Regions from separate parts of the Sinorhizobium sp. CB7 genome, predicted to be linked through region 1. Evidence: riboswitches for the same ligand, from Rfam matches in the RefSeq annotation. Region 1 holds a riboswitch; each other region holds the start of a gene.

Region 1 (7,281 bases):
TCGGTATCGGCGGCAGACAGGAACAGGACGTCGCCGGGAGACTGGCCGAGATCGACCGCCTCCTCGCCGTCAGTGATCGTCCCTTTCTGGGCTAGAAGTAGATGCATTGCCCGATCTTATATCAATCCCTCGATCGCCTTACGCACTTCGCCCTCGTCCATTTCATGTAGGCCGATCACGACGAGGCGGGTGACGCGGGCTTCGCCCGGTTCCCAGGCCCGATCGAAATAGTTGTCTATGCGGCTGCCGACCGCTTGAATCTGCAAGCGCATCGGCTTGCCGGGGACATCAACGAAACCCTTGAGGCGCAGCACATCATGTTCGGCGATCACGCCCTTCAGCTTTTCGACAAAGGTCGCCGGATCGCCAATCGGACCGAGCTCGACGACGAAGCTGTCGAATTCATCGTGATCGTGCGGCGTACCGTCCTCATGCTCCAGCTCGTGGTGCGACTTGCGGTTTGCGACATCAGCTTCCGCTCCAATGCCGAGGCCGAGCAGGATGGCGGCAGGCACTTCGCCATTCCTGGCCTCGATCATTGTCGGCTTGCGGGCGATCCGGGAAGCGACCTCTTCGCGGACGCGGCCGAGACCGTCGCTGTCGATGAGATCCGTCTTATTCAGGACGATAAGGTCTGCGCAGGTGAGCTGGTCTTCGAACAGCTCTTCGATCGGGCTTTCATGATCGAGGGAATCGTCCTCGACGCGACGCGATTCGACTGCATCGTGATCGTCGGCGAAGCGACCAGCGGCGACTGCCGCGCTGTCGACGACGGTAACGACGCCGTCAACCGTCACTTGCGTGCGAATATCGGGCCAGTTGAAGGCGGCGACCAATGGCTGCGGCAGTGCCAGACCCGAGGTCTCGATCACGATGTGGTCGGGGCGCCGCTCGCGTTCCAGCAGCTTGGTCATGGTCGGGATGAAGTCATCGGCGACCGTGCAGCATATGCAGCCATTGGTAAGCTCGATGATGTCGTCCTCCGTGCAGTTCTCCGCACCGCACCCTTTCAATACCTCACCGTCAACGCCGAGATCGCCGAATTCGTTGATGATGAGGGCGATCTTCTTGCCGTTGGTATTGGAAAGCAGGTTGCGGATCATCGTCGTCTTGCCGGCGCCCAGAAAGCCGGTGATGACGGTGGCTGGAATCTTTTCCTGGTTCATGCGGATCAACCCTTCATTTTGAGCGGCAGCCCCGCCGCTACGAAATAGACTTCGGCCACTGCTGCGGCGACCATCTGGTGAAGCCGGCCGGCCTGGTCGCGAAATTCGCGCGCCATGCGGTTTTCCGGCACGATGCCGAGACCGACCTCATTGGAAACAAAGACGAGGCGCGCCCGCGCCATCGGCAGGAATTCGATGAGAGCGGCAAATTCACTCGCCATATTGCGCTCCTCCATCATCAGGTTCGTGACCCAAAGCGTCAGACAGTCGATGAGTATGGCTCTGCCATCGGCATCGATTGTGCGCAGACAACTCACAAGATCGAGCGGCTCCTCGTGCGTCGTCCAGAGCGCGTCCCGATCGGACTTATGCTGTTCGATGCGGCATCGCATCTCCTCGTCCCAGGCGCGGCCGGTCGCCACATAGTGGCGTTCGGGACCAGAGGACATGACAAGCGATTCGGCGAAGCGGGATTTGCCGGAGCGAGCGCCGCCGAGAACGAGAGCGGCGCCTGATGACTGAAATGGCATCAATGGCTCCGGTCGTTACACGAGCGGACGCAAATCGGCGCGAGACGCGACCGGAAAGCACGGAAGGACGTTCGCGCAAAGCGAACGCAGGAATAATTTCAGCGCCATGACAACCTCCGTGCTGGCAGCGGGGATTTTCCCCATCGATGGGCTTCCGCCCGACACGCATGGCAGGTCTCCTGGCTCGCGGGTAAGGCACCGCGACCGGGGCAGACCGTTTCGGGTCGCCCTGATCGTGCACCAGCGGATCTCCCTCGCCTTCCCGGCTTGCAATCATGAAAAGGCGGACGATTCGTAGAAATAGAGGCGTCCCGCCGCGGTTGATCATGATGCCACGCCAGTGGCTTTTTCCGGCTCCCCTCCTTCTCGCCCGCCCGCGCCATGCGGGCCGCCGACGAAAATTCGAAGGAACCGAACGGAAGACCCTGACCGCTCTACAGTCGCGGGGTCGGCTGTGATGAGAGCGCCCGGCATGGGTCCGCTCCTTCACATTCCCTTTTCATCCCATGCGACAACATCGCCGCTCGGGAACCATCCGTATGCCGCAATGATTAGGCGTTCGGTTCTCGCAAGTCAATCAACGCCAATTATGCGACACCGAATGTTCCAACGACGAAACCTGCAAGAAAAAAAAGAAACTTGCCGGTCTTCTGCCGCAATTCTTTGACGTTCAACGACTATAGAGGCGAACGCCTCCGGATCAGGACACGCAAATCACCCATCTTTTCCATGCTGCAGAAATTTGAACCGCGCCGTCTCGGCATCCTCTATACACTCTTCGACCCTGGTCGCCTGAGGGCGCTTGTCCGTCGCAGCGAACTCGGTCTCGTCTTCGCCGGAGCCCTTATCGGCGTCACCTCCGGCCTCGCGGTGACCGCCATGAGCCTTGTATCGACGAAGATGCACAGCCTGATTTTCGGCATCGGTGAGGCCGAACGTCTGAGTGCAAGTGACATAGATAACCGCTTTCTGCTGTTGGTTGCGCCAGTCGCGGGTGGCATCATCCTTGGCCTGCTGATCTTCCTCCTCGCCAAGACGCGGAAGAAACCGATGGTTGACCCGATCGAAGCCAACGCGCTTCATGGCGGCCGTTTGTCCCTGACCGACAGCATCCTCGTCGCAGTCCAGAACGTGATTTCCAACGGTTTCGGCGCTTCGGTCGGCCTTGAGGCCGGTTACACCCAGCTCGCCGCCGGCATTGCCTCCAAGGTCGGCTACAAACTGCAATTGCGTCGCGCCGATCTAAGGACGCTGGTTGGCTGCGGTGCCGCGGGCGCAATCGCCGCCGCCTTCAATGCACCCTTGACGGGCGCCTTTTATGCTTTCGAACTCATCATCGGCACCTATACGATCGTGTCGCTGACCCCGGTGGTCGTCTCCGCCCTGATTGCGACGATCGTGGCCCGTCTTCTCGCCGGCAGCGACTTTATGATCGATGTCGGAGAATTCGGCAGCGTCGCGACGGCCGACTACGTGCCCGCAATTCTTCTGGGAGCCTTCTGTGCCGGCGTCGGCATCCTGCTCATGCAGGCGGTATCCGCCGTCGAGGAAGTGGCGCGCAAGAGTTCCATCGCTCCGCCTTTCCGTCCGGCGCTCGGAGGCATTGTTGTCGGCTTGCTCGCCATGATCTCGCCGCAGGTCCTTTCGGCGGGCCACGGTGCTCTGCACCTGAATCTTGCCCGCGATGTCGCGATCCCATCGCTGATCGGGCTTTTCCTGTTGAAATCGCTCGCATCAGCCGTGTCGATCGGCTCGGGCTTCAGGGGCGGTCTGTTCTTCGCCTCGCTCTTCATGGGTGCCCTGCTCGGCAAACTCTTCGCCTATTCGGCTCCCTATTTCGCGAACGCTACGCTGACGCCGGTGATCTATGCCGTCGTTGGGATGAGCTCGCTCGCCGTGGCGATCATCGGCGGTCCGCTGACGATGACGTTCCTGGCCTTGGAGATCACCGGCGACTTTGCCATTACCGCGCTGGTGCTTGCCTCGGTCATCACCTCGTCCCTGGTCGTCCGGACAACCTTCGGCTACTCGTTCGCGACATGGCGATTCCATCTGCGCGGTGAAAGCATCCGCAGTGCCCATGATGTCGGCTGGATCCGCAATCTGACGGTCAACAGACTGATGCGGTCCGACGTGCGCACGGCCAATGCCAATGTCAGCGTGGCCGAATTCCGCCGGCAGTTCCCGATCGGTTCCACCCAGCGCGTCATCCTTCTCGATGATTCGGAAAAATATGCCGGTATCGTCCTTGTGCCGGATGTCTATGCAGGCCTTGTCGACAAGGATGAAGAAAATCAAAGTCTCGCCGACTTCATCAAATACCGGAATGATTTTCTGCTGCCGCAAATGAATGCCAAACAGGCGGCTGCGATCTTCGACAAGACGGAAAGCGAAGCGCTTGCGGTCGTCAACAATCTGATTGAGCGCAAGGTCGTCGGTCAGCTCAGCGAGAGCCATACGCTGCGCCGCTACAGTGAGGAACTGGACAGGCGACGGCGCGAGGTTTTTGGCGAGCTGTAGGGGCCTAGCCCAGCAGGCTCTTCAGCCAATCCCGGTTCAGCACTTTGTCCAGTTCCATCGCAATCTCGTCCAGCGCGTCCTCGACACCCTGGCGATAGTTTGTCCGCTCGCCTGAAAGGCCGAAGCTTTCGAGCAGTTTTGTCCTGTAGGCATCGCTGCTGAAGAGCCCATGAAGATAGGTGCCCATAACTCGGCCATCGGCGGATACCGCACCGTCCGGGCGGCCATCGATAATTGCCGAGGGCCGTTCGCAATCGCTGCCACGCGTGATACCCAGATGAATTTCGTACCCCGACAGAGGCACATTATGTTCCGCTGACCACGCCTTGCTGTTGCGTACAGTCTTTTCCGGCGCCATTTCGGTTTCGATATCGAGCAGCCCCAGTCCTGCCGCTTCTGCGGTCGTGCCTTCGATCCCAAGCGGATCATGGACCATGCGGCCAAGCATCTGATAGCCGCCGCAAATACCAATGACGCGCCCGCCACGCCGCACATGGGAAGCAAGTTCGCGGTCCCACCCCTGTGCACGCAAATCCGCCAGATCGCCGATGGTCGATTTCGATCCGGGGAGAACGACCAGTGCCGCATCGGCAGGCAGGGACTCGCCCGGCCGCACGAAAACGAGATCGACGTCCGGCTCTGCCCTTAGCGGGTCGAAGTCGTCGAAATTGGCAATGCGCGGCAACACCGGAACAGCGATCTTCAATGCACTGCGACTGCCGCGCGCAAGCCTTTCCAGCACGACCGAATCCTCGGCCGGCAGTCTTCCGGCTGATTTCAACCAGGGTACAACCCCAAGACATGGCCAGCCGGTAAAGTCGCCGATCGCTTTTATGCCGTCGTCGAACAGGGCCACATCGCCACGGAATTTGTTGATGATATAGCCAGAGATCATTGCGCGGTCGGTCGCGGGAAGAATGGCGTGGCTCCCGACCAGCGAGGCGATGACCCCGCCCCTGTCGATATCGCCGACGAGCACGACCGGGACACCTGCGCATGTCGCAAATCCCATATTGGCAATGTCGCCTGCCCGGAGATTGATTTCGGCCGGAGACCCTGCTCCTTCCACGATAACCAGATCGCTGCCTTCGCTGACCTTCGCAAAGCTCTCCATGACGAAGTCGAGCAGTTGCGGCTTCAGACGCTGATAATCACGACCCTTCGCCTGCCCCCAGACCTTTCCCTGCACGACAATCTGGCTGCCAGTTTCCGATTGTGGCTTCAAGAGCACCGGGTTCATGTGGACCGAGGATGGGACCCGCGCTGCAAGCGATTGCAGCCATTGCGCCCGGCCGATCTCGCCGCCGTCCTCGGCCACCGCCGCATTGTTCGACATGTTCTGTGGTTTGAACGGCCTGACCTTCAGGCCTCGCATGGAAGCAAGCCGGCAAAGCCCTGCGACCAGTATCGTCTTTCCGACATCCGAGCCGGTTCCCTGCAGCATGATCGCCCTGGTCATCGGCTTCTATCCAGTGACAGGAGCATGACAGATGATCCCTGACGCCGCGCCCTCTTCGATCGCGCAGATGCGGAAGGATCTTGGGTCGATGAATAGTCAATTTGCGACATTCGATGGCGATTTCCCTCGTTGTTTTCACACCTGAAACAGCATTATCTCCGCTGCAAATCAAATGAAAGGCAGACGACCGGCACATCCATGCTGTACATCTTCAATAACAGAAATTCGATTCAGATCGTCTGGGATGCCAAACTACCGAAGCACAAGCGCCAGAGCCGCATGCAGGAACTAGACATCCGCTTCGGCACGCTCGGTCTCATCCGCACCTATAATCCTGGCTGAGTATCAATCGCCACCGAAATGGGGAGATTTGGAGAAAGCAAAAAGCGCACTCGGCCTGAAGGGCGGCACGTTGGATTTCAGACTTTCCAACGCATCCCTGCTGCGTTCGAACGCTGGGCTCGCTCTCCAAAGCTTGTGGAACCCGCTTCTCCGGCACGCAATACCTGATCCGGAGAACAGCGGTTGCAGCCGCTGCGTGCCAACTGATAGCGGCACATTCTTACCGGAGAGTTATTGGCGTCCCAAAACGACGAGCAATTTCCGATTTTTTTCAAAATTTTCCGCTTTTTCCCTGTCTTGCTGAAGACGCGAACGGAACATCAGAGGTCTCTCTCAGACGTGACTTTTTCGTCATTATCTGCCTAAGCCGCAGCAGTCGGCGCCTCCTGCCCATTTTGCAGCCGGGAATAGCAGAAATCAGGCTTATTCAAGCGGTTATCGATCCTTTGATCAACGTCGGACATTCGGGCAGGTGGTTGATTTCTCCACCTGAATCCTTACGCTGCTTACCGTCGGTACACAAAGCACCTGCGAACGCATAAGTGCTTAACGAGAAAGATAACGTACCCAAAACGGGAACCGTGCAGCCGCAGCGGTTGTGGATGCTGGTGGGCCCTTCATAGGACTGACAGGATTGGGGATGAAACATTGCCTGTTCAATCCGCCTCGTTAACGAGAACACTGGGAGACATGACAACATGAAGAAGCTGATCGCTTCCCTTTTCATCGTAGCAGGCGCCTGGGCCGTGGCTGGCTCGACGCAGGCTGCCGATTGCGGCGACGTCTCGATCGCCGAAATGAACTGGGCGTCCGCCGGTGTCGCCGCCCATGTCGACAAGATCATCCTCGAAAGCGGTTACGGCTGCGCCGTGACGCTGGTCACCGGCGATACGCAGCCGACCTTCGCCTCGATGAATGAGAAAGGCGAGCCCGACATAGCGCCGGAGCTTTGGACCAACGCGGTGCGGACCGCTCTGGATCAAGCCATCGCTGACGGCCGCCTGATCCAAGTTGCCCCGATCTTGAGCGATGGTGGCGTCCAAGGTTGGTGGATTCCGAAGTTCCTGGCTGACGCCAACCCAGAGATCAAGACCGTCCAGGACGCACTCAAGCATCCGGAACTGTTCCCCGCGCCGGAAGATCCGTCCAAGGGGGCCGTCTATAACTGCCCGTCGGGTTGGAACTGCCAGATTTCGACCGCCAACCTCTTTAAGGCGCTCGGTGCCGAAAAGGCCGGATTCACGCTGGTTGATACCGGTTCGGG
Region 2 (7,281 bases), 110 kb from region 1:
AAGCGCATCCAGCAGGACCATCAGGAGCATGAGAACGCCGACTGTCGTCAGGCCTGGGCGAATGGGAGATATCAGAAAATCTCGGACGTTTACAAAGGAGCCGCTGGCGACCCACTCCACAGCCACCACGGTCCCGAGCGCGAGTAGCAACGAAATCAGACAGTTACACAACCCACGTGCGGCACGGGCAGAAAAGCTTCCTTCCTGTGTACTGAGAAAGAAGATAGCCGATCCGCGAAACGGTACAAATTTCCAAACCAGTGCGGCCAACGGCTTCTCCGGTCTTTAAAGAAATTTCATGCAATTGTCACATTACTGTCATGAATGCGGGATGAACCGTGCCGGTTCCACCGACTCATGCCATCGCGCTTGTTTTCTTTCGACACCAGCCCATCTATTTCTGCGCGCAGATCATTGCGGAGCCTATCGGCTAGAGCTAAATGAATGGCATGACAGAACAAAACTCGATCGCTCAGACCCTTCGCATCGCCGTTGGACAGCTCAATCCAACCGTCGGCGATGTTGCCGGCAATCTCGCCAAGGCCCGGGAGGCACGTGCTGATGCGGCGCGCGAGGGCGCGCATCTGCTGATGCTGACCGAGCTTTTCATCTCCGGTTATCCGCCGGAAGACCTGGTACTGAAGCCGGCTTTCATTCGTGCTTGCTGGAAAGCAGTCGAAAGCCTCGCCGCCGACACCGCCGATGGGGGACCAGGCGTCGTTATCGGTTTTCCGCGTCAGGATCAGAGTGGTCGCTACAATTCCATCGCCGTGCTCGACGGCGGCAAGGTCATCGCCGTCCGTGACAAGGTGGATCTGCCGAACTACGGCGAATTCGACGAGAAACGTGTATTCGACCAGGGCGCCATGCCGGGTCCGATAAATTTCCGTGGCGTCCGGCTGGGTATTCCGATCTGCGAGGATATCTGGGGCGAGCTCGGCGTATGCGAGACATTAGCCGAAAGCGGTGCCGAAATTCTGCTGTCGCCGAATGGTTCGCCCTATTATCGCGGCAAGGTGGACGTGCGTCATCAGGTCGTCCTCAAGCAGGTGATCGAGACCGGTCTGCCGATGATCTATGCGGCCCAGCTCGGCGGCCAGGACGAACTTGTCTTCGACGGGGCGAGCTTTGCCTTCAATGCCGACAGGACGCTGGCCTTCCAGATGAGCCAGTTCGAAACGGCGGTGGCGGTCACGACCTGGAAGAAGAACGGCGATGGCTGGCACTGCGCCGAAAGCCCGATGGCGCATATTCCCGAACGCGAGGAGGCGGACTATCGCGCCTGCCTGCTCGGCTTCCGCGACTATGTCAACAAGAATGGCTTCAAGACTGTCGTACTGGGCCTTTCCGGCGGCATCGATTCCGCGATCTGCGCGGCGATCGCGGTCGACGCGCTCGGTGAGGAGCGCGTCCGTACGGTGATGTTGCCGTATCGTTATACTTCGAGTGATTCACTAAAGGACGCCGCCGATTGTGCGCGCGCTCTCGGCTGCCGCTACGATATCGTACCGATCGAGGAACCGGTAACGGGATTCAGCTCGGCGCTTTCGGACCTTTTCGAAGGCACCGACAGCGGCATTACCGAGGAGAACCTGCAGAGCCGCGCACGTGGCACTATCTTGATGGCGATCTCCAACAAGTTCGGTTCGATGGTGGTTACCACCGGCAACAAGTCGGAAATGTCGGTCGGCTATGCAACGCTCTACGGCGACATGAACGGCGGCTTCAATCCGATCAAGGACCTGTACAAGATGCAGGTCTACGCGCTGGCGCGCTGGCGCAATGCGCATGTGCCACCAGGCGCGCTCGGCCCGTCGGGTGAGGTGATCCCACACAATATCATCGAAAAAGCACCGTCGGCGGAATTGCGCCCGAACCAGACGGACCAGGATTCGCTGCCGCCCTATCCCGTGCTTGATGACATTCTCGAATGCCTTGTCGAAAAAGAGATGGCGGTCCATGAGATCGTTGCGCGCGGTCATGATGTTGCAACAGTGCATCGTGTCGAGCATCTGCTCTATCTCGCCGAATACAAACGGCGGCAGTCGGCGCCCGGCGTGAAGATCACCAAGAAGAATTTCGGCCGCGACCGGCGCTATCCGATCACCAACCGGTTCCGGGATCGGTAAGTCTACCGCCTATCGGGCACATTGGGGGAGCAATGCGCAGTTCGGTCGAGATCTACAATATCCCTACGGGCAGTTCCCGGATCGTCTGGCAGACGGAGCGGCTCGTGGAAGCCCCGAATTTTTCCCGCGACGGCCGGTTTTTGCTCATCAACGGCGATGGGCTGCTTTATCGTCTTGCCCTCGAAGGCGATCCAGAGCCGGTGCTCATCGATACCGGCTTCGCGCGATTGTGCAACAACGATCATGGCATCTCGCCGGATGGCACGCTTATCGCCATTTCCGACAAGACGGAATTCGGCAAGTCCTGCATCTACGTGCTGCCGGCTGCGGGCGGAACGCCACGCCAGGTGACGACAAACCTGCCTTCCTATTGGCACGGCTGGTCTCCGGACGGGCAGCGCGTCGCCTATTGCGGCATCCGTGATCAGGTCTTCGATATTTATACGATTTCGATCGATGGCGGCGAGGAGACGCGGCTGACACAAGGCAAAGGCCGCAACGATGGCCCCGATTGGTCTGCGGACGGGGAGTGGATCTATTTCAATTCCAGTCGTACTGGCCTCATGCAGATCTGGCGCATCCGTCCTGACGGCAGCGGTCTGCAACAGCTCACCCATGACGACTACGGCAACTGGTTCGCCCATCCTTGCCCCAGGAACGAGAAGGTCGTGCTGATCTCCTATGACCCCGATGTCTTCGACCATCCGCGCGATCTCCATGTGCGGTTGCGCCTGATGGATATGGATGGGGGCAATCTGACGACGCTGTTCGAGCTCTTCGGCGGGCAGGGGACGATCAACGTGCCGAACTGGTCACCGGACGGTGACGAATTCGCCTATGTTCGATACGCGCCCGAGAAATGACCTCTCTGGACAGTGACAGCTTTCCTCGTTAGGAATTGACCGTTCGCAGGGCGCATCCGATCCGCGGGAAGGGCAAAGCCCACCTGATGTTGAATTTATAGACTGCCACACCTCTTTTCAGTCTGTGGGCGCGGATACCGGACGTGAACGAAAGGAGGTCGTCATGACCACGCGCCCATCTGCCGCGAGCGCCAGCATTGAATCCCTAAAAAAAAGGCGAAACTTCTCCTCCGATCCGTGCAATCCGGTGATGCGTCGGCCCGCGCTCGCGTTGAATCCTATTTCTCCAAAATCGAGGACGTCGGACTGCAGGACGTCCAGCTTGTCATCGCCCGTGAACATGGCTTTTCGAGCTGGACCAAGCTCAAGGCCCATTTCGACAGGATCAGTCCCGACGAACTGCCGCGCGATCAGCTCGCCAATCACTTTCTCTCGCTTGCGACGGTTTCCTATTTCGCCCGCATTTCCGCCGATCCAGCCCGTTTCGAGGCAGCTCTCCGCCTGCTGCAGGACCACCCCGTCATTGCGGACGAGAACATTCATGTCGCGGCTGCCATCGGCGACGCCACGCGCGTTGCCCGCTGGCTTGACCGCCAGCCGCAGCTTCTCGACCGCAAGGGCGGACCTTATGATTGGCCACCGCTGCTCTATGCCGCCTATGCGCGTGTGCCGGGTCGCTCAAGCCTTCCGGCAGCACGACTGCTGATCGAACGCGGCGCCAGTCCCAACGCCTTCTACCTCGATGACGGACAATATCGTTTCACGGCGCTAACTGGCGCCTTCGGCGAGGGGGAAGCGGGCAAGCTGCGTCAGCCCGAACATCCGGATTGCATCGCTTTCGCGCGCATCTGCTCGATGCCGGTGCCGATCCGAACGACAGCCAGGCGCTTTATAATCGCATGTTCGAACCGGATAATTCATGTTTGAAATTGCTTCTCGAATACGGGCTCTCGGCTCAGCATCGCAACAATTGGCTGGTGCGGACAGACGGAAAATTCGTGGAGAATTCGCAGACCGTGTTCGACTACCAGCTCGCCTGGGCACTGGAAAAACGCATGCCCGAGCGCGTCAGGCTGCTGGTTGAACACGGCGCCGATGTCATCAGACCGGTCAACGGACGGACGCCTTTCGAATGGGCCCAGCTCGGCGGCGACCGGGAGCTGGCGTTGTATCTCGTGAGAAAGGGAGCAGTTGCGGTCCGACTGAAGCCAGAAGACCAGCTCCATATTTCGATCATGAATACGGAACTTCCGATCGAAGAGGTGGTCGGGATGATGCGGGAGCTCACCAGTCCGGCGCAGATGCAACGCGTCCATCCAGCAATGCTGCATGAAGCGGTCGCCGACAACGCTTTCGAACCGGTCAGACGCATGCTGACGCTCGGTTTCGATGTCAACGCCATGACGAGCCGAGCGCCGCTACATGAGGCAGCCCTGCATGGCCATATCGAGATGGCAAAGCTCCTGATCGAGCATGGCGCCGATACGAAAATCCGCGATCCTTACCACTATGCGCCGCCGATTGGTTGGGCCGAGTACAACGGCCAGCCGGACATGGTCAACTTTCTTAGAGATCAGTCGCTCGATATCTTCGCTGCGGCTGCCTATGGCATGATGGATCAGCTCACTGCGTTGCTTGACGCCGATCCGTCACTGATGGAGAGAACATTTGGAAGCTTCCGGCCCAGCGGCAGAGCGGATCCGGATCGCGACTGGCTCACTCCGCTCGGCTTTGCCGTTCTCAACGGCCGCTTCGAGGTAATCCATTTCCTGATGAAGCGAGGTGCCGATCCCACGATCAGGAATACATCCGGCCGTTCGCTGAAGCATGTGGCACGGGAAATGGGCGATGAAGCGCTCTTCTCGATTCTTGACGGCCACACACCGATGACGTGAGCCTCGGCCGGCGCCTTGCGATCCGCTTGCTTTCTGCGAGCGCATCGCGCATACCGGTGGGGTCAGGTGCCCGCGCAAGCGGGAGAATCGGGAATCCGGTGAAAATCCGGAACGTGCCCAACGCTGTATGGCGGATGCCTGCCGCAGGATTGAGCTTTCTCAAGCTCTTTTCAGATGGTTGCCACTGGTTCCTGAACCGGGAAGGCAGCGGCGGGCAGAGGAAGCCTAGTCAGAAGACCGGCCTGGCGAGATAGGCTGACCCGCGTGGACGGCGGGGAGGTCAGCATTGTTGGGGAGTTGACGATGCGACCAGAATCTGCGGACTTTCTTGTCCGTGCGGAAGCTTTTTCCGTCACTGAACGTGAGGCTGTATACCACGCCATTGAAACACGGCGGGATGTCCGTGACCAGTTCCTGCCTGATCCCTTGCCCGATGACTTGGTGAACCGGCTTCTCCAGGCGGCGCACAACGCACCTTCCGTCGGCTTCATGCAGCCATGGAACTTCATCCTCGTGCGCGATGCAGACGTGCGTGAGAGAGCCTGGCAGGCCTTCGACCGGGCGAACCGCGAGGCGGCGCTGATGTTCGAGGAAGAACGGCGCGAGACCTATCGCTCCCTGAAACTCGAAGGCATCCGCAAGGCGCCGCTCAGCATCTGCGTCACCTGCGATCCGGATCGCGGCGGCAAGGTCGTGATCGGGCGGACCCACAATCCGCGCATGGATGTCTATTCGACGGTCTGCGCCATTCAGAACCTATGGCTGGCGGCCCGCGCCGAAGGGGTTGGGGTTGGCTGGGTCAGCATTTTTCATAACAGCGACATCCGTAATATCCTCGGCATTCCAGAAAGGATCGAGATTGTTGCCTGGCTCTGTGTTGGATATGTCGATAAGCTTTACAGCGAACCGGAACTGGCAGTGAAGGGCTGGCGGCAACGTCTGCCGCTCGAAGAACTGGTCTTCAGCGAGCGCTGGGGAAACACTCCCTGAGCTGTTTGCCTATAGCGTTTCAGCTTTTCATGGAGGCGCAGAACCGCTCTAACTTTTTATTTTTGCGCAATTCCGGACGGAAAACCGCTTCGCACTTTTCCTGGAACTGCTCTATTGCTGCGGCTGCGGGCCGGGAAGGGCCGGTTTTTTCAGGTCGATCTTCCCTTGGGCGTCGTCGAGGAATTGTGGACCGACCTGGCGGACCTTGTTTGCTGCCGGGTCGTAAGGTCGCTCCGGTGGCGGTGCTGGCGAATTGAGCGCCGTGGTCGACGTCGGCTGGGATTTCTTCGTTTCTATCCTGGTGACCGAACTTTCCGGTGTCGACGCCTGTTCGCCGTTGCGCCGCAACTGCTCGTAATAGGCCGAGAAATTGCAGGTGCAGGACGATTTTTCTCCCGGAGGCCGGTTTCGATAGGCAAAAGCGTTGGGCATTGCGCTATAGGGGGCACCGGTCGAAACCGAAACCATGTCGTCCGCCTCCTGAGTGGAGAGGACCCGATAGAAAAGCTCCGTTTGAACGCCCGGACACATCCGTGCGCAAGTTTCCGCGTCCCGCTGGAAATCATTAGGCCCCGCATGGGATGAGAGCGGAAAGAACCCGCCGTCACAGGTTCTCACGCAGACGGTGCTGACATCGGCGGGATATTCGCGTGGGTCAGAATAATTCCCGATGTCGCGAGGATCACTGCCCATCGGCGGAATGAAAGTCTCCTGCGGCATCCGTCGGCCGATGTCCCGGTCAGGGTCAATGAGTGCATCGGGCGTCACAATGCTGGCTTCATTGCAGCCGTTTTCCTCCAGCGAGGCGAGCAGATGGCGCCGGAGCCCGTCATCCGGACGACTGGTCAGATTGATCTGGTTCCGCCTGTCGATCAGGTAGCGGATATTGTCGCGCATGCGATCAAGTGCGGCCTGCAGTTCCTCGCACATTGGGGCGTTCTCGCCGTTGACAATGACGAAGCTGCCGCCCGAGCAGCCGTAATCGCGCAGATCGTTCTGCACCTTGCGCATTTCGAGGTTCTGCTGGGCGATTGCATTTGCGTATTGCCGCGTTTCGGGATTGTTGCCGACGACTTCGCGAAGATCCGCCAGACGCGCCCTCAGATCGTCACAGAGCGCGCTTGTCTGCGCTGCCGCGGGTGCTGCAAGGAGGGGCAGGACGAGAAGAAAGGAAAGGCTCCGGCGTTTCACTGTTTCTTCCTTCGCAGGCGACCGGCGAAAGGTTCCAGCCGGCTCACGGGGCATCAAGACTTAAGTTGGCTATCGTATACAGCTCCAGCCTTAACAAGCCTTTGCAAAAAATTAGAACGGCCGGCGAGAAATGTCCACGACGGACGCTCGCCGGCTGTGCTGATCATGCTGCCCGGGCGAGTTCCAGTGTCGTCTCTCTTGCGAGCAGTTCCC
Region 3 (7,281 bases), on a different contig from region 1:
CTTGTCCCCCCGCTGATAGCGGACCGAAGCCGGCAGATCGATTATTAGACTGTCACTAGCCGCGAAAGTAAGGGTAACCTGCTGTCTGGTAGATGCGGTGGATCCACATGCGGACGGCATTGCACCCCATAGCTGCCTCGCATCGGCCCAATCTCGCCCCGAAAGTCCGATACCCAGGGTTAGAAAGATAACTGAGCCGATCAGTCCGGCCGTCGCGACGATCGTCAATTTTCCGCTCATTGTCAGGTTCCTTCAGCGTGTTGACATAGCAAATCTAAACGCGCTCGTGATCCAGCTTAGCCAAGCGGAAATGGAGTCTGGCATAGTGGCCGAGAAAACGTACGCCTGCGCCCAGTCCAATGAGCAGCAACGCGCCGCCACCCAGCAGGCCACTCACAAGGCCAGCGCCAATGAGCAAGCGCGCTACTACTCCAGTCACCGGTTCACCAAGGTGGAATAGGAAGGTGGTGAAGACAATCTTTACGCCGACCGCGCCGATCGCCGACAGTGCGGTCGCGACGCCGAGTGCAACGAAAATCGTGACGATCAGCAACGGCAGCAGGAAGAAAATGTCAACGATCGCGAGGCCGGCGAGAGCCGTTGTGGCTGCCAGAAGATTCGAAAGGCTCCAGTGAGCTTCGAAGCGGCGCAGGCCAGCGTCAGCCCGTAGTTCCCTGGCAATTCTGGCCGGGTCGCCCAATGCGGCAGCGACCTCTTCTTCGCCGCGGCCGGACGTATTCGACTCGGCAAAGTGAGCGGCATAGTCAGCAACGATGTCGTCGACATCTTGAGGCGGCAGACCGGCAAGTCCCGATCTCAGCGCACGTAAGAAAGCATCCCTGGTCATGGCAGATCCTCAAGAAGTTTATCGACGGCATCCGCAAACGATCGCCAGTCGCGGCGATGAGCTTCGAAAACCGCCTGGCCCAACGGCGTCAGGCGATAGTATTTGCGCGGCGGCCCACTGCTCGACTCCATGATGCGGGTGGCCACCAGGCCGTCATTTTGCATCCGGCGCATCAGCGGGTAGATCGTGCCTTCACCCATGCCGACCGCCGCGACCAATGTGCTGGCAATTTCATAGCCATAGCCCTCACCCCGTGAGAGCACGGCCAGAACGCAAAGATCGAGGGCACCTTTTCGCAATTGAACTTGGATCGAGTCGGCCATGAAAACCTCAACTTTCCAGCTTGAATATAACAAGCTATCTGCTTATGCAAGGTATCCCCGTGTTCAGCCCACGCTGAACGCGTAGGTTCCTCACTTTCACTTGGATGTTTCCTACCGAATGGACTCGTAAGTACCTCTCGCTGAATGGAGCAATTCAATGACTCGTCTCGCTTTAGCGCTTGCTGCGGCTCTCTGCCTCATCGCGCCATCGACCCATGCTGCAGGCTTGAAATTCATTCAAATTCCGGCCGATGAGAACGGCGCGGCCATCGATGCGGCAATGTGGTCGCCTTGTGCGGCGGCATCCTCAGAAATGAAGATCGGAGCACTGACTGTACCGGCGGTGCCAAATTGTCCGATTGTCGGCGAAAAACTGCCGCTCATTGTCATTTCGCACGGTTACAGTGGCTGGTATCTCGGCCATCATGATACCGCTGAGGCGCTTGCCGATGCCGGTTTTATCGTCGTTGCAGTCAATCATCCCCATGCCAATCACGCGGATATGAGCCGTGCAAACGGCCTCCGCGTGCTGATCGAGCGTCCCGCCGATATCAAGCGAACCATTGATTTCATGCTTGCCGCCGCCCCCGATGCCGCGAAAATCGATCCGCAGCGTGTCGGCTTTTATGGATTTTCCCAAGGGGGCTATACGGGCCTTGTCATCGCCGGGGCGAACCCGGATTTCAACAAGCTGCCGCCGCGCTGCGCGGATCCGAAAGCGACCGGATGCTCGCCCGTCAATCAAGCTCAGCCTTCACGGCCAAAGCTACCATCTCAGTCATTGACTCACGACCCTCGTGTCAAAGCAATGGTTGTAGCGGATCCGCTAAGCGTCGTTTTCCAAACGACTGACAGTGTGAAGGATGTCAAAATTCCTCTTCAACTTTGGGGATCGGAACTCGGAGGAGGTGGCGGAGCGTCGCCCGAAAATGTCGCAACGCTTGCCCGCCTATTGCCCGGAAGGCCCGACTTTCGGATCGTCCCCAACGCCGTGCATCTCTCATTCCTGACACCTTGCCCGGAAATACGGCCACCTTCGGACGCCTGCATCGATGCTCCTGGCTTCGACCGTGTCGAATTCCACAGAGAGTTCAATGGTGCGGTAGTCGCATTCTTCCGCCAGCATCTGGAAGCCAGGCAGCCTTGAAAAGCGCAGCTAGACACTTCGGACGGTGACGAGAAACATAGATTTGCGCGTAAGGTTCTTCAGCTTCGCCCCTCAGGCGCTTCTGCATCCAGCCGAGGTGGCTGCGAGAGCCAAGCCGGCCGAAGGCGCGACCGTTGATCAACGAGCCTCAACGTCAACCGACCAGATACTGGATGTGATGGCGGCCATGAACGGCCGACTTCTCGATATGAGCCCGCACACCGAACACATCGCGAATGAGATCTTCCGTCAGCACCGCTTCGGGACGGCCTGCGGCCACCACGCGGCCGCCCTGCAGGACGGCGAGGCTGTCGCAGAACATGGCCGCCAGATTGAGATCGTGCAGGGCAATGACGCTGGTGACCGGGAGCTTCGTGACAAGGTCGAGGAGCTCCAGCTGATGCTGGATGTCGAGGTGATTGGTCGGCTCGTCGAGGAGCAGTTCGGACGGCGTCTGCGCCAGCGCCCGGGCGATATGGGCGCGTTGGCGCTCGCCGCCCGAAAGCGTGCGCCACAGCCGCGTTGCCTTGTCCGTCATGCCCACTTGTTCCAGCGCCGCGCGCACTGCCGATTCATCGGCGAGATCCCATGGCGAGAAAGCGCCTCTATGGGGCGTGCGGCCCAGGCGGACGACGTCGCTTACGGTTATCTCGGCGTCCGTGGTCGCCTGCTGCTCGACCAGTGCAACCCTTCGCGCAATGTCGATGCGGGCGATCCTGGCGATGTCGACATCGCCGAGCCTGATCACGCCGCTCTTGACCTGCCGCAGCCGGCAGATGAGGCGCAGCAGGCTGGACTTGCCCGAGCCGTTCGGACCGAGCAGTCCGAGCGTCCTGCCGCTGGCGATTTCCAGGGTGACGCCGTTGACGATCATCGCGCCGCCTGCGTCCCACCGCACATCCTCGATCGAAATGCTCAAACCGCCCTCCTGGCTTTGTAGAGAATGATGGCGAAAGCCGGCGCGCCGAAGAGTGCCGTGACCACACCGATCGGCAGGACCTGCTGCGCGACGATGGTGCGCGAGACGATATCGGCGAGCACCATGAAGATCGCGCCGATCAGCGCCGTTGTCGGCAGCAGACGGCCATGTCCGGGACCGACGAGGAAGCGCGCGGCATGCGGAATGACCAGGCCGACGAAACCGATCGAGCCGACGATGCTGACCATTGTGGCCGTCATCAGCGCCGTCAGGGCGAGCAGGACAATGCGCACGCGCCTGACCGGAATTCCGAGTGAAGCTGCGGAATCGCTGCCGAAGGTGAAGGCGTCGAGCGCGCGGGTATGAAACATGCAGATGAGGAAGCCGGCAAAGGCAACCGGCATGGCGAGAAAGACGTCCGGCCAGCGAACGCCGCTGAGGCTGCCGAGCAGCCAGAACATCACGCCCCTTGCCTGCTCGGCATTGGCCGAGGTCGTGACGATATAGGAGGTGAGCGCATTGAAGAGCTGCGAACCGGCAACCCCTGCCAGAATGATCCGGTCGGCGCCGCCGCCCGCGCCCGCCGCAAGCAGAGAGACGAGAACGAAGGCTGCGACTGCGCCGATGAAGGCGCCGGTCGAAAGGGTCATGACCCCGGCCCCGACGCCGAGGATCATGATGGCGACGGCGCCGGTCGAAGCACCCGCCGAGATGCCGAGCACGTAGGGTTCGGCAAGGGGATTTCGAAGCAGCGCTTGCAGGATGGCGCCCGTCAGCGCAAGCGCCGCACCGGAGCTCGCGGCAACCAGCGCCCGGCTCAGGCGATAGTCCCAGATGATCCCCTCATGGATCGGCTTGATCGTGAAGGTCGCACCGAAGACCCGATTGGCGATTGCTTCCGCGGTCGTCTGCAAGGGGATGACGATTTCGCCGATCGACACCGCGAGGCTGATCGCCAGCATCAGGGCGATCAGCGAGAGTGCGGACAGGGCGGCAAAGGCGCCCCACCCGCTTCGTTGCGTGGTTGTTGCGATGCTCACTGGGCCAGCCCGAATTTCCGGATGCCTTCCGCCAATGTCTCGATGCCGTCGACAATGCGGATCGACGGGCTCATCGCCTGCGAGTCCATCACAATGATATGCTTCTTTTCCACCGCATCGATCTTGCTTGCGACCGGATCGGTCTTAAGGAACTTCACCTTGATCGCCGGATCGTCGGCGGCATAGCGACGGCGGTCCATGGCGGCAATGACGATGATGTCAGGGTTGAGGCCCGCAATCGTTTCCCATCCGACCATCGGCCATTCCTCGTTCGTGGTGATCACGTTCTTTGCGCCGAGGGTCTGCATGATATAGGCGGGCGCTCCGTTCCGTCCGGCCATATAGGCCTCGCCGTCCACCTCCTTGCTGGAGAACCAGAAGACGACGGGAATGCCCTTCGCCTTCGCATTGGCAACCGAGGCGATCGCCTTGGCCTCACGCTCTTTCAAGCCTGCGATCAGGGCATCGCCCCGATCCTGAACGTCGAAGATCTGCGCAAGCTCGGCGATTTCCTGATAGATGAGGTCGGTCTTCAGCATTTCCTTGCGGACACCGTCCCCGCCGACGGAATTGTCCTTGGCGGCGCAATCGGCCGGCGCAACATAGCTGTTGATCCCGAGCTTCGAAAACTGATCATAACTGCCAACCGAGCCGTTCGGACCGACATGCCATTCGAACTCTGCGGCAACCAGTTCGGGATCAGTTCCGACGACGGACTCAAAGCTCGGATCATTGTCCGCAAGCCGTTTGATCCTGCTGTTTTCCGCCTCGAACTGCTTCAGGACAGGGCTGAACCAGACTGCGGTTCCGGTGATGCGGTCGGCAAGACCGAGCGACAGTAAGATCTCGGTCATGGCCTGGCCGACCGACACGACCCGCTCGGGCGCCTTCTCGAAGGTGACGGACCGGCCGCAATTGGTGATGGTCAGAGGATAGACCGTCGGGGCCGCGGACGTAGCCGACGAGCCTGCCCCGAAAGCGAGCGCCGCAAGGGCGAAGGTCAGGGCGCGCGGCAAGGATTTGCGGATAATAGGATGGGGAAACATGGCAATGCTCACTGAAAATCGGAGGCGTGTCCGCTTTGCGGATCGATCGCTCCGGTGTTGATGGGAAATGCTCGCTCAATCGGCGGCGGTGCCGGTAGCTGTGCCACCAGATTACTGGCAGACGCGCTAGCGATTATCTTTTGTCGAAAAAGAGGATCCGGTCCGTCTCATGCGGGCGGGTCTGCGCCTGAAAATGGCGTCAAAAGAAATCATGTCGTCTCCTGTTCCGGGCAACCCCGCCCGTTCAATTGGATCTCTCTTCGACGGCAGGTCTCCTGGCTCGCGGATATGCGCCGGTTCATCTGCCTTCCCGTGAGGCTTAAGCTCACAGTGGCATGGCGCTCTCGCGCCACGGGGATGATCGGCAATCCGCTTACAGTTGCGGGGGCAGCCACGGTCTTGGTCCCTCTTGGGTCGTCCGCACCGTGTTCCCTATTAATCCCTTCTGAGTCGTCATCGGGGAACCGTCGCGCTCAGTTACGCCGAGCGCGACGGTCGCGTCAAGCCGCGGGAGGCAAGCGGTCAATGGACGGTCCCGGATCCCCCAACGGCGACGATGCTGAAGGGCTGCCCTTCGACCGCGATGGTGCGGACCTCCTTCATCGTGTCGATGTCGATCATCCGAACGAGGCCATGGCGGGGATCGGTGATGGCAACCTCATCGCCGGCCACCGCAAGCCTGGGGCGTGGGTCGCGCCAGTGGCCGTCCTTGCTGTAGGGCTCGGTGACCGTCGCCGATACGCGGATTTTCCCATTCAGGATATCGATGACATGCAATTGCCCATCTTCGGTGAGCACGTAGGCGTTCTTAATGCGCGCAGGATCGAGTGCGAAATCGATGCGTCGGGTCGGCAGGTCTACAAGGCGGTAAGGCTCGGCGCTTTCGGGATCGATCAGGGCAATTTTGTCTTCGCCGTAATTGCCCAGGAAGAACTGCATGGCCTTGCTGCCGAGCAAGGTGGTGACCTTTCCCTTCGGCAGTGCTTCGCCATATTCCAGCATTTTGAGTTGCACGGTCCCCTGCTTGCCGGGACGCGCGATCAGGACGCCTTCTTCGCAGCCAAAGGCGACAAGCCTCGCCGAGAAGGCCTCCCCGTGCAACGCCGAGCAGGGTTCCACCTCGCCGATCTGCCCGCCGCTCGCATCGAGAACGCGCAGACCGAGACGCGGCGGCAGTTCATCCGGCTTCGTCTCCGCCTTGGTATCGGGAACGGAAACAAGCATGTTCTCTCCCATGGGGACGGCGACTCCATGGTGCGGCGCCGTCGCATCGATGGTCCTTTGGTGCGCCTCGCCCGTAAGGATTCCTTCTTCGGAGAGAAGCCTCGCTTTGCCCTCCCGGTCGTAAAACAGCACCACGTCGTCGCCATGCATGACGGCGTGGACCGGTCGCTTCCCGTCGAAGGCAACCTGTAGCAGCTCGGGTTCGGACATTTCCAGATCGCGATGCTCGCCATGGTCGGAAAGCGTCACGCCGGATTTGATCGCCTGGACGGTATCGGCTTCGGTTTGGACGGCAAAAACGGTCCGGCCGGAACCGCTGGCGGAGAGCGCAGCATATCCCTTCAACCCGAACTCGCCAGTCTGCCTTCCCGTCATAGCATCGAATGACCGAGCTATCGGAGCGGTATGATCGGCAACGAACAGACGCCATGCCTGCCTTTCCTCTTCGGCATAAGCCGAGCCCGTCAAAATGCCTGCCGCCGCAATACTTCCGACCATTGTCGATCTGGATATCATGGAAATTCTCCTTTGATATGTAATAACATTACGTCTGCTATCAAAGTTGCCGAACCCTGTCCAGTCTCTCGGTCCGCAATCTAGAACTTGAGGTGCCAGATGTGAGCTTTCCGGAGGTTGTCCGTGTTGATGCATGAGCTAGAGCAATTCCAGGAAAGGTGCGGAACGCGGTTTTCCGTCCGGAATTGCGTAAAAAATAGAAAGTTAGAGCGGTTCTGC

What was found. Region 1 has a riboswitch for cobalamin ahead of cobU (bifunctional adenosylcobinamide kinase/adenosylcobinamide-phosphate guanylyltransferase). Riboswitches for the same ligand answer to the same signal wherever they lie in the genome.
Region 2: linked by a shared signal. The riboswitch ahead of bluB (5,6-dimethylbenzimidazole synthase) and the one ahead of cobU (bifunctional adenosylcobinamide kinase/adenosylcobinamide-phosphate guanylyltransferase) in region 1 are both predicted to bind cobalamin.
Region 3: linked by a shared signal. The riboswitch ahead of AAE029_RS35715 (ABC transporter substrate-binding protein) and the one ahead of cobU (bifunctional adenosylcobinamide kinase/adenosylcobinamide-phosphate guanylyltransferase) in region 1 are both predicted to bind cobalamin.

What each region holds. Positions count from the first base shown of each region.
Region 1 covers NZ_JAULLL010000002.1:259,848-267,128, reverse strand. The annotation lists gene cobN (cobaltochelatase subunit CobN) at 1-107, opposite strand, end outside; gene cobW (cobalamin biosynthesis protein CobW) at 117-1,166, opposite strand; gene cobU (bifunctional adenosylcobinamide kinase/adenosylcobinamide-phosphate guanylyltransferase) at 1,172-1,696, opposite strand; cobalamin riboswitch at 1,848-2,247, opposite strand; gene AAE029_RS05425 (chloride channel protein) at 2,426-4,216, shown strand; gene AAE029_RS05420 (cobyric acid synthase) at 4,221-5,675, opposite strand; gene AAE029_RS05415 (hypothetical protein) at 5,874-6,017, shown strand; gene AAE029_RS05410 (ABC transporter substrate-binding protein) at 6,716-7,281, shown strand, end outside.
Region 2 covers NZ_JAULLL010000002.1:373,950-381,230, forward strand. The annotation lists gene AAE029_RS05950 (LTA synthase family protein) at 1-225, opposite strand, end outside; gene AAE029_RS05955 (NAD+ synthase) at 450-2,129, shown strand; gene AAE029_RS05960 (hypothetical protein) at 2,162-2,992, shown strand; partial or broken gene AAE029_RS05965 (ankyrin repeat domain-containing protein) at 3,156-4,887, shown strand; cobalamin riboswitch at 4,935-5,148, shown strand; gene bluB (5,6-dimethylbenzimidazole synthase) at 5,191-5,877, shown strand; gene AAE029_RS05975 (DUF2865 domain-containing protein) at 5,989-7,068, opposite strand; gene AAE029_RS05980 (acyl-homoserine-lactone synthase) at 7,232-7,281, opposite strand, start outside.
Region 3 covers NZ_JAULLL010000040.1:10,416-17,696, forward strand. The annotation lists gene AAE029_RS35685 (GIN domain-containing protein) at 1-240, opposite strand, end outside; gene AAE029_RS35690 (DUF1700 domain-containing protein) at 275-847, opposite strand; gene AAE029_RS35695 (PadR family transcriptional regulator) at 844-1,170, opposite strand; gene AAE029_RS35700 (alpha/beta hydrolase family protein) at 1,328-2,317, shown strand; gene AAE029_RS35705 (ABC transporter ATP-binding protein) at 2,472-3,236, opposite strand; gene AAE029_RS35710 (FecCD family ABC transporter permease) at 3,233-4,198, opposite strand; gene AAE029_RS35715 (ABC transporter substrate-binding protein) at 4,273-5,322, opposite strand; cobalamin riboswitch at 5,570-5,806, opposite strand; gene aztD (zinc metallochaperone AztD) at 5,845-7,062, opposite strand.